DNA from 3 places in the Arthrobacter sp. P1_B9 genome. Region 3 is predicted to be linked to each of the others. Evidence: riboswitches for the same ligand, from Rfam matches in the RefSeq annotation. Region 3 holds a riboswitch; each other region holds the start of a gene.

What was found. Region 3 has a riboswitch for cyclic di-AMP ahead of AC1D1A_RS18040 (M23 family metallopeptidase). Riboswitches for the same ligand answer to the same signal wherever they lie in the genome.
Region 1: it holds a riboswitch for cyclic di-AMP, as region 3 does, so the genes downstream of both, AC1D1A_RS10290 (hypothetical protein) here and AC1D1A_RS18040 (M23 family metallopeptidase) in region 3, are expected to answer to the same signal.
Region 2: it holds a riboswitch for cyclic di-AMP, as region 3 does, so the genes downstream of both, AC1D1A_RS09190 (aggregation-promoting factor C-terminal-like domain-containing protein) here and AC1D1A_RS18040 (M23 family metallopeptidase) in region 3, are expected to answer to the same signal.

The regions. Positions count from the first base shown of each region.
Region 1 covers NZ_JBFUAA010000006.1:36,743-42,030, forward strand. The annotation lists gene AC1D1A_RS10270 (hypothetical protein) at 69-674, opposite strand; gene AC1D1A_RS10275 (DNA alkylation repair protein) at 800-1,504, shown strand; gene AC1D1A_RS10280 (cation:proton antiporter) at 1,563-2,768, opposite strand; gene AC1D1A_RS10285 (hypothetical protein) at 2,765-3,013, opposite strand; cyclic di-AMP (ydaO/yuaA leader) riboswitch at 3,215-3,417, shown strand; gene AC1D1A_RS10290 (hypothetical protein) at 3,425-4,111, shown strand; gene AC1D1A_RS10295 (sensor histidine kinase) at 4,257-5,264, opposite strand; gene AC1D1A_RS10300 (response regulator transcription factor) at 5,257-5,288, opposite strand, start outside.
Region 2 covers NZ_JBFUAA010000005.1:88,273-93,560, forward strand. The annotation lists gene AC1D1A_RS09180 (response regulator transcription factor) at 1-407, shown strand, start outside; gene AC1D1A_RS09185 (sensor histidine kinase) at 429-2,039, shown strand; cyclic di-AMP (ydaO/yuaA leader) riboswitch at 2,223-2,382, shown strand; gene AC1D1A_RS09190 (aggregation-promoting factor C-terminal-like domain-containing protein) at 2,382-3,221, shown strand; gene AC1D1A_RS09195 (bifunctional glycosyltransferase family 2/GtrA family protein) at 3,382-4,815, shown strand; gene AC1D1A_RS09200 (glycosyltransferase family 39 protein) at 4,816-5,288, shown strand, end outside.
Region 3 covers NZ_JBFUAA010000015.1:136,932-142,219, reverse strand. The annotation lists gene AC1D1A_RS18055 (MFS transporter) at 1-441, shown strand, start outside; gene serC (phosphoserine transaminase) at 503-1,633, opposite strand; gene AC1D1A_RS18045 (iron-dependent transcriptional repressor DtxR) at 1,989-2,684, shown strand; cyclic di-AMP (ydaO/yuaA leader) riboswitch at 2,835-3,048, shown strand; gene AC1D1A_RS18040 (M23 family metallopeptidase) at 3,053-3,874, shown strand; cyclic di-AMP (ydaO/yuaA leader) riboswitch at 4,011-4,180, shown strand; gene AC1D1A_RS18035 (NlpC/P60 family protein) at 4,476-5,234, shown strand.

The sequences.
Region 1 (5,288 bases), on a different contig from region 3:
TAGGGGCATGCCGCCCGCCGTCGCCCCCGGTCACCTCACTCTCCGGTCACCTCACTTCTCCGGTCACCTCACTCTCCGGGCGGAAAATCATAGGAGGCCTGGATCGTCGCCGGCGCTGTGCCGTAGGACAGGACGATCTCGTCGTGCGCCTTGAACGGGAGGTCCCGGATCCCGGCGTCGAACTTCCGGCCGTTCACGTAAACGGTCCAGCCATCCAGCGAACCCCCACCGGTGCCGGGGGCGCCGTTGCCACCGAGGACGCCCCACTCCGTCAGGAGCTGCCCGAGGGTGAAGACCTGGCCGGCGGTGGGGGACTCGATGTGGACCACGCCCGTGGTGTCGTGGGTGTGCAGGGCTGAGATGCCGTTGGCCCTGTGGTCAGCTCCGGTGGTGATGCCGATATTGGCCGGCACCGCGATGGGCTTGCCGTCCTTCAGCACGTCCAGATGTGCGTGATAGTGGTCCACGTTGCCCTCCGCCGTCAGCACAGTGAGGCCGGCCTGGGCAATCCGGCCGGGCGCCCCCGTGATGTCTAATGCGAAATCAGGGGCCGGCGCCGCGGATGCCGCAGGTGACTCAGGCGACGGTGCGGTAGATGGCGCAGGGGCAGCGCATCCTGCCACCCCCAGCGTCATGCCGGAAAGTGCGATGGCGAGTGTCAGCTTGGTGTGCATGGTTGCGTAAACCGCTTTCGATCGGAGGCTTGCCAGTTCAGTCTAGGCAGATGGTCCGGGTCCACCGCCCAGGACAGCTTGGCACCGCGTTTCCGCCGCGAGCCGCGAGGGGAAAGAATGGACAGGTGAGTGATGCCGGCGAATTCATCGACCTCTCGCTGCAGCGCGAAGCTTCCTGGCGCCGCGCTGAACAGCTTCAGGCGCGGCTGGAAACGGAGCCGGCGGGCAGCGGCCTCCGGTTCTACGGCACGTCCGTGGGCGCCGTGCGCGGCACGGTCCGGGATGCCGGCCGCCGCTATCCCGGGCTGTCCCGCGATGAGGTCACTGCGCTGAGTTCCGAACTGTGGGGCTCCGGGCTCGGAGGCTCCGGCCGGGGGGCCGCGCCGGTTTTCGAGCGCCGGCTGGCCGCCGTGGTCCTGCTGCAGGCCAACGTGAAGCTCCTGACCAACTCCGACCTCACCCGGCTGGAGGGCTTCATCCGGCAGGCGCGGGTGCGGGACCTTGTGGATCCGCTCGCCGTCGACGTCGTCGGGCCCCTGGTGGACGGACTCGATGTTCTGGCCAGGGTGCGGGCCGACAGCGTGCTGGACCGGTGGGTGCGCGAGCCCGACGCCTGGCTGCGCCGGGCCGCGCTTCTCTCGCCGTTGCTGGCGCTGCGCGCGGGCGCGGGGGACTGGGACAGGTTCCTCCGGCACGCCAACGCGGTGCTCGGCGAGCCGGGCGGGACGTTCGACGCCGACGGCACAGCTGTCCGGGATGCCGTCTCCCGGGTCCTGGCAGAGATGGCAAAGTGGAGGCCGGAGCTGCAATTCACGTCCATTGGAGAATGACCCTCCGAAATTTCGCCGCCGGCTCGGCTTTGGCCCAGGCATTTAGACATCCGGACTGTCAGGCCTTCGGACCCCCCGGATCGCCCTGCCCAACGGCGCTGCCGGAATTTCCGGACTTGCCGCCGGCATTTGCCGGGACCGCGAAAGTCCTCGCCGCCCGTGACCCGGCGACGGCGCCCGCGGCTATGGTGACCAGCGCTCCCACCAGCAGGGCCGCGGCCTCGCCTGGGAGCAGGACCTGAAGCTGCGTGCCGATGCTCGCCGCAGCCACCGGTACGCCAAGCTGGGCCGCCGACAACACCCCCAGCGACAGCGGGAGTCCCAGGAAAGCCAGGTCGGCGTGGGCCAGCAGGGCCCCGGCCCCCAGCAACAGGCCGAGGGCCATCATGTCCGGGTGCCCGGCCAGGTCCCTTAGCGTCAGCGATGCACCCAGCCACACGAAGAAGAGCGGACCCAGGAAGCCGTCGCTGAGCGCGAACAGTTGCCGGGCCAGCCGCCGCGGTTCGCCGACCGCAGCCATCACCAGGCCGAAAGAAAAGCCTGCCATCATCACAGACACATTGCTCCACGTCGCGACACCGGCCAGGGTGAAGAGCACGGCCAGCTGGATCCGTAGCTCCAGGGCAAACTTGCGGCTTTCCGAGAGCCGGTGCACGCGCCGACGGATTCCCTGGCGCTCCAGCCAGCGCAAGCCGACAAAGAGCACTACCGCGCACCCGGTCACCGCGAGGACACCCAGCGCCGCCTGGACTGCGTGGGGCGGATCCACCAGGAGCGGCAACGCCACAATGCAGGCTGTGTCGGCTATTGCCACCTGCGCTGTCATAGCGACGACATCTGGCCCGCCGAGGCGCAGGGAATCGACGATTGGAAGCACCAGGGCGGCCGACGAGGAGGCCAGCAGCACGACGTAGAGGGGAGCATGTCCAGTCCCGAACAGCAGTCCGATGCCGGTTCCGATCACCACCGCTGCCGCTGCGGCCACCATCGCCCGGCGGGAGCCTTTGCCGAGGGCGCCACGGATGTGCGGATCCCGCACGGGAACGTGGGTGCCTGCCACGAACATCATCAGCGCAAACCCGATATTGGCCAGCAGGGTGAACGTCGGGTCCGCGGGGTCCACCAGGGCCAGGCCTGAGCGCCCGATCGCGATGCCGGCCAGCAGCTCACCCAGCATGACAGGCAAGTGCCAGCGCGCCGGCAGGGCCAGCAGGGGGCCAGCCAAGGCGATGACGGCGATCAGCGCCAGCGACAGGAAGGTCACGGTTCGCGGCGGCCGGCCGGCGCCGGGCCTGACCGCCGTTCCACCACCGCATAGGCCTTGCCGTCCAGGAAAGCCCAGTCGTTGACAACCATGTACCCGAGCGCGTCCACCCGGTCATTGAGGATGTGCTCGTCGAAACCCCCGTCGCGCGGTTCCGCGTCCCATGTGCTCACGTGGACGTCCCCGCCGTCGAGGATCAGCAGCTCGGTGTTGACGTCGAAATCCTCTTGGGGCTGAGTGCTCAACTGGCAGATGGCGACACAATGGCTGTTCATTTTCGGGCCTCCGCTTCCGGTGGTGCTGATGGCATCATCCTATGTTCGGAAACGGCGCCGCCCTATGGGCAAATTGCGGCCCGGCATCACGGCTCCGTTACCTGAATGTGACTTTCGGGTGCGGTTCGCGCTACGGTTGATGAGTGCCTGTTGTCTCCGATACGGGCGCTCCCCAGCCGATTGCCTAACTCTGCCGCGGCCCGGGGGTAACTCGCATCAACGTCCGGCAGAGACGGGGAAACCACTTTTGATCTGCTGATATGCAGGTCTTGGGGTGAAGCCGCACAGTGCCCGCAACGACGGGCCCGGGAGTGCGGCCGGGTGCCTCCCATCCGAATCCGACAGCTCACCTCGCAGGCATTGGGAGAGGCTACATTTTTCATGACTTCAGTCAATACTTTTGCGCGCCATGCCGCCGTCCTCGCCGCCGCATCCGGCCTGGTCCTGACCAGCGGAATGGCCGCCAACGCCGCCACCGCCCCCGTGCAGCGTGACTCTGCTCCGGCGTCGAACGTCGACGTCACCGGACAGGTCAGTGCCCCCGTCAGCGCCGATTCAAGCGTCAAGATCAGCTTCGAGCGCCCCGCAGTGGATTCTGTTGCCGCGCCGGTCATCGAACAGCCCGTCGCACCGGCTCCGGCTCCCGCTGCAGCCCCGGCGGCAGCGCCCAAGGCTCCGGCCAAGCCGGTCATCCAGGTGCAGGCCGCTCCGGCAGCAGCTCCGGCAGCAGCGCCGGCCGCGGCGCCCGCGGGCGGACGCAACGCCATCATGCTCTCGGCCGCCTACAGCCAGGTGGGCATCACCCAGGACTGCACCGCCATGGTGGAAAAGGCCCTTGGCGCCGCGGGTAAGCCCGTTGGCGACATCGGTCCCCGCGCGTTCCTTGGCCTTGGAACCGTTGTGGCGACGCCGCAGCCCGGTGACATGGTGGTCCAGTCCGGCCACGTCGGCATCTACGCCGGCAACGGCCAGGTGGTCAGTGGCGGCATGAACGGCAAGAACCAGACCATGGTCCACCCGCTGTCCTGGCTCACCGCGACCGGCGGCGTGACGTTCGTCCGCGCCTAAGCCGCACGGCCCCGACCCGGGGCCAGACAGTCCGGAAAGACCGGCGCTCGAGTTCCCTTGGGGGCAACTCGACCGCCGGTCTTTCCTGTCTCCGCATTCGGGAGTCCGGGATCCCGATGGCATATCTTTCCCCGGCGGATGGACCTCAGGGATTCCCGCTGCCCATGAGCGGAAGCGTCAACTTCATGACGGTTCCCTCGTCGCCCGTCGCGGCCACCTCGACGGTGCCCCCGGCCGCGACAGCAATCTCCCGGACCAGGGCCAGGCCGATGCCAAAGCTCCGCTGTCCCTGTGAGGTGCCGGTGCCGGCCGTCCGCACGAACCGGTCAAAGATCCGGGCCTGATCGACGCCGGTGATTCCGGTCCCGGAGTCCGCCACCGTGATCACGGCGCGCTTCTGCTCGATTGAGGTCGTGATGGACACGCGGCCGCCCGGAGGCGTGTGGGCCAGCGCGTTGTCCGCCAGGGCCAGCACGGCACGCCGCAGCGCATTCTTCTCGATCCGGGCCAGCGGCCGGGCATCGGCGGAGAATTCCAGACGCACCTGGCGCTGCTCTGCCACCTGCTGGAGGCTGCCGGCGACGCTGGCGGCAGCGTCGGCGAGGTCGGCAGGGGGCGCGGAACGGTCCGGGGCCTCCGCGGTTGCCGCGAGGAGCAGTTCGTTGACAATCCCTGTCAGCGTCGCGGCGTCCTCCCGGATCCGGGCCAGGTCGTGGCTTTGCCTGGAGCCGGGCACAGTGTTGCGCTGGGCCAGCTGGATCCTGGTGTCCAGGATGGTCAATGGCGTGCGCAATTCGTGGCTGGCGTCCTGGACAAAACGCCGCTCCCTTGCCAGGGCATCACTGAGGGGACGAATCGCGCTGCGCGCACTGAGCCACCCGACGATTCCGGCCAGCAGGATTCCCGCCACCCCGGCGATGATCATGGCTTCGAGGACGTCCTTGGAATCCAGGTAGGTGTAGGCCGTCCCGGCCGCCGCCGAGCCCGGCACTTCAGGATGGGCCAGTTGGTTCGTGAGGTATAGCGCCGTGGCGGCGAGCAGCCCGAGAACCATGACCGCGCACGCAGCACTGATCCGCACCGCGACCTTGAGGGAAGCCTTGCGCAGGATGGAGTGGTCCGGATTTCCGCCGGCCGGCCGGCCGTCACTCATGGGCTTCGCCGATCTGGTATCCGA
Region 2 (5,288 bases), on a different contig from region 3:
TGGCGGCCGGCGGCGACGACTATGTCACCAAGCCGTTCAGCATGGAAGAGGTGCTGCTGCGCCTGCACCGGCTGGTCCAGCGCTCCGGAGTGGCTGCCATGGACACCGCCGAACTCGTGGTGGGAGACCTCGTGCTCAACGTCGACACCCGCGAAGTCACCCGGGCCGGTGAGGAAATGCACCTGACCGCCACGCAGTTCGAGCTGCTGCGCTACCTCATGGAAAACCCGAAGCGGGTCATCAGCAAGGCCCAGATCCTGGACCGTGTCTGGGACTACGATTTCGGCGGCCAGGCGAACATCGTGGAACTGTACATTTCCTACCTTCGCAAGAAGGTCGACGCCAACCACGCTCCGATGATCCACACGGTGCGCGGAGCCGGGTACGTCCTGAAACCGGCGGACTGATCCGTGCCCTCACTTTCCGGCATGACCCGCGTCCCCGGACGCGACTGGCGCAACCCGTCGACGTGGCATTTGCGCACCCGGCTGGTCCTGGTCGCCATGGCGCTGCTCGTGGCCATCTGCGGCGCTGTGGGCTTGTTCAGCTACGCCTCCATGGACCTCTTCCTCACCCGGCAGCTCGACACCCAGCTGGACCAGGCCTCGCACCGTTCGAGCGAGTTCGGCCGGCCCTCCTCCGACGATTCGGGCAGGCGCCCCGACCCCCTCGAAGCCCGGGGACAGGGCGTCGGGACGCTTAACGCACGGATAGTGGACGGCGAAGTCAGCAGGGCCGGGTTCCTGGCCGGGGACGGCGCGGTCAAGAGCCTCTCCCCCGCCGACAACAAGGTTCTCCTGGCCCTCACCCCGAGCGGCGTGTCCGTGGACCGCAGCCTTTCGGCCGGCGCCTACCGGCTCACGGCGGCGCGAACACCGTACGGTGACGTGATTGTGACCGGACTCCCGCTGGCAGAAAAACAAAGCACCCTGGCCTCCCTGGTCTGGACCATGGTGGTGGTGTCCGCAGGCGGGCTCGTGCTGATCGGGCTCGCCGGCACGGCCCTGATCCGGCGGACCATGAAGCCGCTGGAACAGCTCTCCGAGGTTGCCACTAAGGTCTCCCGTCTCCCGCTGGACGCCGGCGAGGTGGCGCTCGGGGTCCGCGTCCCGACGTCGGCGGCCCATCCCGGAACGGAAGTGGGCAGCGTGGGCTACGCGCTGAACAAGATGCTGGACAACGTCTCCAACGCTCTCGAGGCGCGGCAGGAGAGCGAGATGAAGGTCCGGCAGTTCGTCGCCGACGCCTCGCACGAACTCCGCACCCCGCTGACGGCCATCCGCGGCTACACGGAGCTGATGCGGATGACCGAGCATTTCACCCCCGACGGCGAGAGGTCCCTCGCCCGTGTGCAAAGCCAGTCCGAGCGGATGACCACGCTCGTGGAGGACCTGCTGCTGCTGGCGCGCCTGGACGAGGGACAGCCGCTCAAAATCTCCGACGTCGACCTCACCCAACTGGCCATCGAGACGGTCAGCGATGAGAAAGTCATGGCCCCGGACCGCATCTGGCAGCTGGAACTTCCGGACGAGCCCGTGGTGGTGCGCGGTGATGCGACCCAGCTTCACCAGGTCCTCGCCAACCTGCTGTCCAATGCGCGCAAGCACACGGAACCCGGGACCAAGGTGGTCACGGGCGTCATGCGCTCGGCTGACGGCAGTGCCGTGGTCACCGTGACAGACAATGGCAGCGGCATCGCCCCGGAATTTATCGGCCGGGTCTTCGCCCGCTTCACCCGGGCCGACGCCTCGCGCACCAATCCGGCGTCGAACCCCGCAGCCGTCCCCGCCGATTCTGCCGTCGCGACGGCCAGGGTCGGGTCCGGGGCCGCCGCACGCTCGTCCTCCGGCGCCGTTTCCGGCAGCCGCGGAGGTCACGGCACGGCGACCGCCGCGCCGACGTCCGAGGGCACCAGCGGGTTGGGCCTGTCCATTGTCCAGTCGATCGTGGAGGCCCACGGAGGAACAGTCGAGGTCACGTCCCGGCCGGGCCGCACGGAGTTCGCCGTGCGGCTGCCCGCCTCGCCGCCGCCGGCGTAACCGGAACGGCCGCCGCCGGCGCAAACGACCCGGACGGTCGACCGGTGAGCCCGGCGCAACCCGACACCCCGGCACTGTGACTCCTGTTACCAAAATGTGACTTAAGCGGCCGGGTCCTGTAGCGTCGTTAGCGTGCGCCGCCATCGGTGCCGCATATCCGGACGGACGCCAAACTCTGCCGCTTCCCGGATTCCGCTGGACCAGGCAGAGGCGGGGGACCCAGAGTTCCCGGGCAATCTGCTTTCATGCGCCCTCGGGGTGAAGCCGACACGTGATGTTCCGTGCGGCCGGATGACCTCATCCGAACCCGACAGCTAACTCCGCCGGCGTTGAGAGGCCACCATGACTGAATTCCAGGTACAAACACGCCCTGACGGCGGTTCGCATTCCCGCTCAGTTGGCGCCGCCAAGTCGCGCCACCGCGCCGAACCGGTCAAGCAGGCATCCGCCCTGTCGCGGTTCGCCGCCGGGCTCGGTGTAACCGGCCGCCGTGCCGCCGTCGTCACCGCCGCGTGCGCGCTGCTGCTGGGTGGCGGCGCCGCCAGCCAGGCGGCAGAGCCGGGCGCCCACACGGCGAATGTTGCGAGCCAGACGGCCACGATCGCCGACCCGCTGGCCAAGCTCAACTTCGAGCGGGTCCAGGTGGCTGGGCCGACCGCTGCCACGGAAAAGAACGTGGCTCCCCAGATCTCGGAGGTTAAGGCAGCCGAAGCGCTGATCCACGCGCCCGCTGCTGCCGCACCGGCAGCCGCGGCAGCACCTGCTCCGGCACCCGCGGCAGCCCCCGCACCTGCTCCGGCTCCCGCGGCAGCCCCCGCTCCGGCACCGGCAGCCGCTCCGGCACCGGCACCGGCAGCCGCGCCGGTCGCAGTCGACGACCCCGCCGGCGCGCAGGCCTACGCCGCGTCCCAGCTGGGAAGCTATGGCTGGGCACCCGGCCAGATGCAGTGCCTGCACAAGCTGTGGACCAAGGAATCCGACTGGAAGACCACCGCCACGAACGCCAGCAGCGGCGCCTACGGCGTGGTCCAGTCCCTGCCCGCCTCGAAGATGGCGAGCGCCGGCGCCGATTACATGACCAACTACCGGACCCAGATCAACTGGGGCCTGAACTACGTCAAGTCGCGCTACGGTTCCCCCTGCGGTGCCCTGAACTTCCACTACGCACACAACTGGTACTAAACCGGCACTAGCCGCCCCCGCCCTGGAGGCCCCGGATCCGCATGGATCCGGGGCCTCTTTGCGTCTCCACGGCCGGACCGGCCCCGGCGGCCCGGACTTCCACAGCCCCCGCACAGCTTGACCCTAAAGCCCTCATATGGGCCGCCGGGAAAGTTGAGCCATGACATTCACAGACCAGGCCACAGGAACCCTGCCCCGCTCCACGGCGACGCCGGCCGGCCCGGCGGCCCCCGGGGCACCCTCGGGGCTTGCGCTGGCCGACGCACCCGTCCCGGGCCCGATCGCTGGGGCCCTGACCGGCCCCGGCGGCCGGCGCACGGCCATTGATACGCGCGCCAGCACGCCCCTGCTGGACGTCACCATCCCGGTCTTTAACGAGGAACGGGACCTCGAGGCCTGCCTGCGCCGGCTCCACGCGTACCTGCTCGGCGCCTTCCCGCATTCCTTCCGGATCACCGTGGCGGACAACGCCAGCACCGACGGAACGCTCAAGGCCGCGGAACGGGTAGCCCGCGAGCTGCGCGAAGTGACGGTGGTCCATATGGCAGAAAAGGGCCGCGGAAACGCACTCCGCAAGGTGTGGCTGGCCTCGCCGTCGCCGGTCCTGGCGTACATGGATGTGGATCTTTCCACTGATCTGGCGGCCCTCGGCCCGCTCCTTGCCCCGCTCATTTCCGGGCACTCCGACCTGGCGATCGGGACACGGCTGACCCGCAACTCCCGCGTGGTCCGCGGACCCAAACGGGAATTCATCTCGCGCAGCTACAACTTCCTGCTCCAGGCCCTCATGGGCGCCCACTTCAGTGACGCGCAGTGCGGCTTCAAGGCGATCCGGGCGGACGTGGCCCGGCAACTGCTTCCCCACACGCTGGACAACGCCTGGTTCTTCGACACCGAGCTGCTGGTCCTGGCAGAAAAGTGCGGCCTGCGCGTCCACGAAGTCCCGGTGGACTGGACCGACGACCCGGATTCCAGCGTGGACATCGTCCAGACGGCCCTCGCGGACTTGCGCGGCATGGCACGGTTGAGCCGGGACCTGGTCTCGGGCAGGATCCCGGTTCCCGACCTGCGCGCGGCCCTGGCCCGCGGACCGCTGCCGGCCGCCTCGCGGGCACAGGAACAAAGCCCCGGCGGAAGCCTCTTCGGACAGCTCGTCCGCTTCGGCAGCATCGGGGTGGCCTCCACCCTGGCCTACCTGGCGATTTTCCTGCTCTGCCGCGGGTTCATGGACCCGCAGCTGGCAAACTTCCTCGCGTTGCTCACCACCGCCGTGGCCAACACTGCGGCCAACCGGCGCTTCACGTTCGGCATCCAGGGCGGCAGCCAGGCGGCTCGCCACCATTTTGAGGGGCTGCTGGTCTTCGGCATCGGGCTGGCCCTGACCTCGGGCGCACTCGCCCTCGTTCACGCCGCGTCGGGAGCGGCCCCGGACCGCTGGCTTGAACTGCTCACGGTCACCGCCGCCAACCTGGCCGCCACGGCCGTGAAGTTCCTGCTCTTCCGGTTGGTGGTTTTCCGCCACAGGCCCGCCGCTGCCGTTCCGGCGCCCGGCGCCCCCGATCCTTCCCTCTCCCGCACAGAAAAGGCCAAGTAAATGACGGCAACCATTAGCCCCACCGCCGGAGCCCAGGGCGGTTCCCCGGCCGGCAGGCCGCCGGCCGCCGAGGAACAGCCACACCCGGTTCCCGGAGACGGCGGGACGGCGCCCCATCTGCCCGCGTCCCCGGCGCCGGCCACCCAAGGCCGCCGGGACCGGCTGCTGTTCGGACCGCAGCCCCGCTGGGTGCGGCCCTCGGCAGCGCTGCTCCTGGTGGTCTCCGCGGCGTTGTACCTGTGGAATCTGGAGGCCACCGGCTACGCCAACTCCTTCTATGCCGCGGCGATCCAGGCCGGGACCAAGGACTGGACCGCGCTGCTCTTCGGCTCCCTCGACGCCGGCAATGCCATCACGGTGGACAAGCCCCCGGCCGCACTCTGGATTCCCGCCCTCGCGGGACGGATCTTTGGTTTCTCGGCCCTGAGCATGCTCATTCCCCAGGCGCTCATGGGAGTGGCCGCCGTCGGGCT
Region 3 (5,288 bases):
TTCGGCGTGACCTCGGGCATCGCAGCGATGGCCCCGAACTACTTCTGGTACGGCGTCGCACTTGTGCCCGTGGGGCTGTTCGCGATCACCATGATGACGAGCGCCAACGGGTACGTCCAGACCACGACAGAGCCCGTAATGCGGGGCCGGGTGATGGCCCTCTACATGGCGATCTTCATGGGCGGAACCCCCCTTGGTGCGCCGCTCGTCGGCTGGGTGGCAAACACCGCCGGCCCCCGCTGGTCCATGGCGGTCGCGGCGGGCGCCGGCCTGCTGGCGGCCCTGATCGGGCTGGTGTGGATCATCCGCGCGAAGCACCTGCGGCTCCACTTCAACCGCCGCGCCCACGGGCTGCGGTACTTCCGCGTCGAAAGCCGGACCGGGGCGGCCGGTGCCGGCAGGGACGCGCTGCCGGAGGCACAGCAGGGCGGACGGACCTGAAACGACGACGGCGCCGTCACGGCTTAGGTTCTCAGGGGCCGTGACGACGCCGGACGCGGGGCTACTTCTTCAGTTCCGCCACGACGAAATCGATGCACTCGAGCAGTGCCGAGACATCGTCGGGCTCGATCGCCACGAAGGTGGCGATGCGCAGCTGGTTGCGGCCCAGCTTGCGGTACGGCTCGGTGTCGACGACGCCGTTGGCGCGGAGCACCTTGGCGATGGCCGCGGCGTCGATCGAATCATCGAAGTCGATCGTGGCGATCACGTTCGAGCGGTCCTCGGCCTTGGCCACGAACGGCGTGGCGTATTCGGACGCTTCGGCCCAGCGGTAGATGCGGCCGGCAGAATCCGCGGTCCGGCCGGCGGCGAAGTCCAGGCCGCCGTTGGCGTTGAGCCACTGCACCTGGGCGTCCAGGGTCACCAGGGTGGCCAGTGCGGGGGTGTTGTAGGTCTGGTTCAGCCGGGAATTGTCGATCGCCGTCTGGAGGTCAAGGAAGTCGGGAATCCAGCGGTCGCCGGCCTTGATCCGTGCCGCCCGTTCCAGCGCGGCCGGGGAGAACAGGCCCAGCCACAGGCCGCCGTCGGACGCGAAGTTCTTCTGCGGCGCGAAGTAGTACACGTCCGACTCTGCCACGTCCACGTCCAGCCCGCCCGCGGCCGAGGTCGCGTCCACGAGCACCAGCGACCCCTCGTCGGCGCCGGCCACCCGCTGGACGGGGGCGGCTACGCCGGTTGAGGTCTCGTTCTGCGGCCACGCATAGACGTCGACGCCGGCCTCCGCCCGGGCGGTGGGGCGGGTGCCGGGTTCGGCCTTGATGATGGAGGACTCGGCAAGGAACGGCGCCTTGTTGGTGGCGGAGGCGAACTTCGAGCCGAACTCGCCGAAGGACAGGTGCTGCGCTTTGTTCTCCACGAGCCCGAAGCTGGCAATGTCCCAGAACGCGGTAGATCCGCCGACGCCCAGCACGACTTCATAGCCTTCCGGTGCCCGGAAGAATTCGCTGAGGCCGCTGCGCACCGAGCCGACCAGGTTCTTCACGGGTGCCTGGCGGTGCGAGGTCCCCAGCAGCTTCGACGATGCCGCGGCCAGGGCGTCCATCTGTTCCGGCCGGACTTTGGACGGGCCGGCGCCGAACCGTCCGTCCTTGGGCAGGAGGTTGGCGGGGATCGTGATGCTGGTGTCGCTCACAGTGGCTCCAATTTTCGGCTGGTTCGTAGCGTGGCTGGGAGGTGGCGGGCAGGGATGGCTACCACGGACCCCCCTTTTCATTCTGCCTGTTTCATTCTGCCTGTTTTATTTTGCCTGACAGCTCCCGGCGATACGGAAAAAGGCCTGTCATAGTCCGGTCATTGAGACGCCGGGGACGGCCGGCTGGGGCTGGGATAATAGCTCCAGGTCGATCGAAAGATTATCCGGAGTAATTCAAAATAGGCTAGGCTGGCATGCGAACGTACGGCGGTTCCCGCCTGGGCGCATCCTGCATGCAGCCCGCACGCGGTACGGTGGGAATGACGCTAGGACTGCGCTCGAGGAGCTGAGCTGAATGACGGATCTGATCGATACCACGGAGATGTATCTTCGGACCATTCTGGAACTTGAAGAAGAAAACATCGTTGCCCTCCGCGCCCGCATCGCCGAACGGCTCCGCCACTCCGGCCCCACTGTGTCCCAGACGATCGGCCGGATGGAGCGCGACGGGCTGGTGGTTGTTTCCGGCGACCGGCACCTTGAATTGACGGAAACCGGACGGAAACGTGCAATCGGTGTCATGCGCAAGCACCGTCTGGCCGAACGCCTCCTCGCGGACGTGATCGGGCTCGACTGGGCCTACGTCCACGAGGAAGCGTGCCGCTGGGAACATGTCATGAGCGAACGCGTCGAGCGAAGAATCTTCGAGATGCTCAACCACCCGACAGTCTCGCCCTACGGAAACCCTATTCCGGGGCTTGCGGATCTTGGCGGCGTTCCCAATGGCGCCCCCGTGGACAGGCCTGTGAACCTGCTGGAGGCCATGGCCGGCTACGGGGTAACTTCCCGGGTTACGGTCAACCGACTCGCGGAGCCGATCCAGGTGGAGCCGGAGCTTCTGGCCCAGCTCGACGAGGGCGGAATCAGGCCTGGCGCGCTTGTCTCGCTGGAGCGGGTGGGGGAGTACATCTCGGTCCGCGTCCCCGATATCGAAGGTGCCCTGGAACTGCCGCCCGAGGTTGCCGCGCACGTCTTTGTAACAGTCGCCTGACCAGCCACTACGCGCCGGTCATGGGACGACCCATGAGTTGTCCACAATTGCGGTTACGGATTTATTACCGGGCGGCTTAATCGCCTATAGTTAGTGCCCAGTACCGATACCAAAGCGTTACCTGATCCGAAGCCGAGCCCTGCCAGCGGATCAGTCGCAGAACTACCTCCTGGCAGGGGCGGGGGAACCACTTTCGGCTGCTACTTCGGCAGCCTTGGGGTGAAGTCCGTCAGCGGCAAGCAGCTTCCACCGAAGGATCCCCTGGGATGCATCTGTGCGTGGCTGCTTGCAACGGCGGACCGGGTCTTTGATCTCTCTGACCCGAATCCGACAGCTAACTTCGCAGGCCATCCAGAGAGGAACCGTTCTTGACCACCCAGACCTCCAGGGGCCGTCGCCGCGCGACCGGTCCCGCACCGGAGCCGCGTCCCGTCGTCGCACACACGGCCGAACGCCCGCGGGACGTGCACCGGGATGAACGCCGTCGCCGTCGCAGTCCGTTCCGCCAGGTCACGGACTTTGCCGCGGCCAGCGGGGTCGGGCAGAAGGCCGGGATCGCCCTGGCCGCAACTGGTCTGGTTCTGACCGTGACGGTCCCCGTCACGAGCCCGGTGATGGCTTCGAATCCGGGCGGGTCCGGCGCGCTCTCCGCTGCCGTGCAGCCGGATGTCACCGCTGCCGCCGCCGCCAAAGTCGACTTCAACCGCACGGCCGTCACCACGAAGGGCGATCCGGACGGGAAACTCAAGCAGCTGCTGAGCGCCCAGTCTGTGGGCACCATCACCCGCGCGGCATCGGCCGGCACCCTGGGTGCGCCGCTCGACCAGCTGGTCACGGCCTCGCCCTTCGGCTACCGTGTCAGCCCCATTACCGGGGGCGCGGGGGAGTTCCACCGCGGCCAGGATTTCGCCGCCCAGTGCGGCACGGCGGTCCACGCGGCCGCCAGCGGCACCGTGACCTTCAACGGCTGGCATCCCTTCGGCGGGGGGAACCGCGTGGTCATCGATCACGGCAACGGCCTGGAGACCACGTACAACCACCTGTCCTCGGCCTCGGTCAAGGTCGGCCAGAAGGTTTCCCGCGGTGACGTCGTCGCCATGAGCGGAACCACCGGCGCCTCCACGGGCTGCCACCTCCACTTTGAAGTGATGGTCAACGGCGATGTCGTTGACCCGCTCGGCTGGCTCTAAAAAGACGATGGGCTGCTCTCAACTTCCTGTGACACGCCGTGATCTGAATGTGACATTGGATCCGGACTGCTGTAGGGTTTGAAGCACGCCAACTTTTCCGAAGTTGGCGCTCTTGAGTGGATTGCCTAGCTCTGCCACCGCTCAAGGTCCGTTCGCATTACATCGTCTGGCAGGGGCGGGGGAACCAATTTTGGCCTTCGAAAGAAGGCCTTGGGGTTAAGTCGCAAAGCTTCCCAGGAAGCAGCGCGGCCGGGTGACTCCCATCCGAATCCGACAGCTCACCTCGTAGGCATTGGGAGAGGCTACTTTCGTGTCTTCACGCCACAATTCTGCGCGCATGCGCACCGGCGAGGCTCTGTCGAGCCCGCTGGAATCCACATCACGTGCCGCCCTTGCCGGCGCCCGGATTGGATCACGTTCCGCAGGCTCAATCTCTAGCGAGCCCGGACAGCATGCAGTTTCCGCTTTTGGCGCGTCTTCGCAGTACACCCTTCGCTAAGTAACCCATTTCGGGGCGATCCGGCGTACCCCCAAGATGCCGGAGCGTCCTCAGTCCGCGCCCGAAAGCGCGCGGTCCAAGGATCACGAAAGAGAGAACTTAATGACTACTCGTGCAAACGTTGCACGGCACCGCGCCGAGGTCACCAAGACCAACTCGCTGGCTGTTATTGCTAAGGCTGTCGGCGACAACGCCGGCGGCGTGGGCCGTCAGGCTGCGGTCATCGCCGCAGCTTCCGGTCTGGTCCTGACCAGCGGAATCGCAGCCAACGCTGCTGAAACCAATGTTCAGCGCGAATCCACCTCCGCTTCGGCCCTGGAAGTCCAGTCCGCAGCTCCGGCCACCATCTCGGCCGCTTCCACCATCGCGATCTCCTACGAGAAGCCCGCCGTGACCACCACGCCGGCTCCCGTTGTCGAGGCTCCCAAGCCCGTTGTCAAGGTCCAGGACGCCACGGCCACCCGCGCCGGCGGCACCGAGCTTGGCGTCAGCGGCGGCGTCGCTGCCCAGGCCCCCGCTGGCATCGGAAGCGGCGCAGGCGCGACCATCGCCGCCGCTGCCTACGCACAGATCGGCGTGGCGCAGGACTGCACCGCCCTCGCCACCAACGCCCTGGCCGCGGCAGGCATCCACTACCACGGCTGGCCGGCAGGTTACCTGTCCCTGGGCCGCACCGTGAGCGCCGCCGAGGCACGCCCGGGCGACCTCGCTTACTACCAGAACGGCGGCGTGGGCATGGCTCACATCGCGGTCTACGTCGGCAACGGCATGGCAGTGCACGGCGGCTGGAACGGCGGCACCACCGCGCTGTACAGCGTCAACGTCGGCTCCGGCCCGGTCTTCATCCGCGTCGGCGCCTAAGCACGAACCCCAGCATTCCGAAAGACCCCCGCCTGCAGGCGGGGGTCTTTTGCG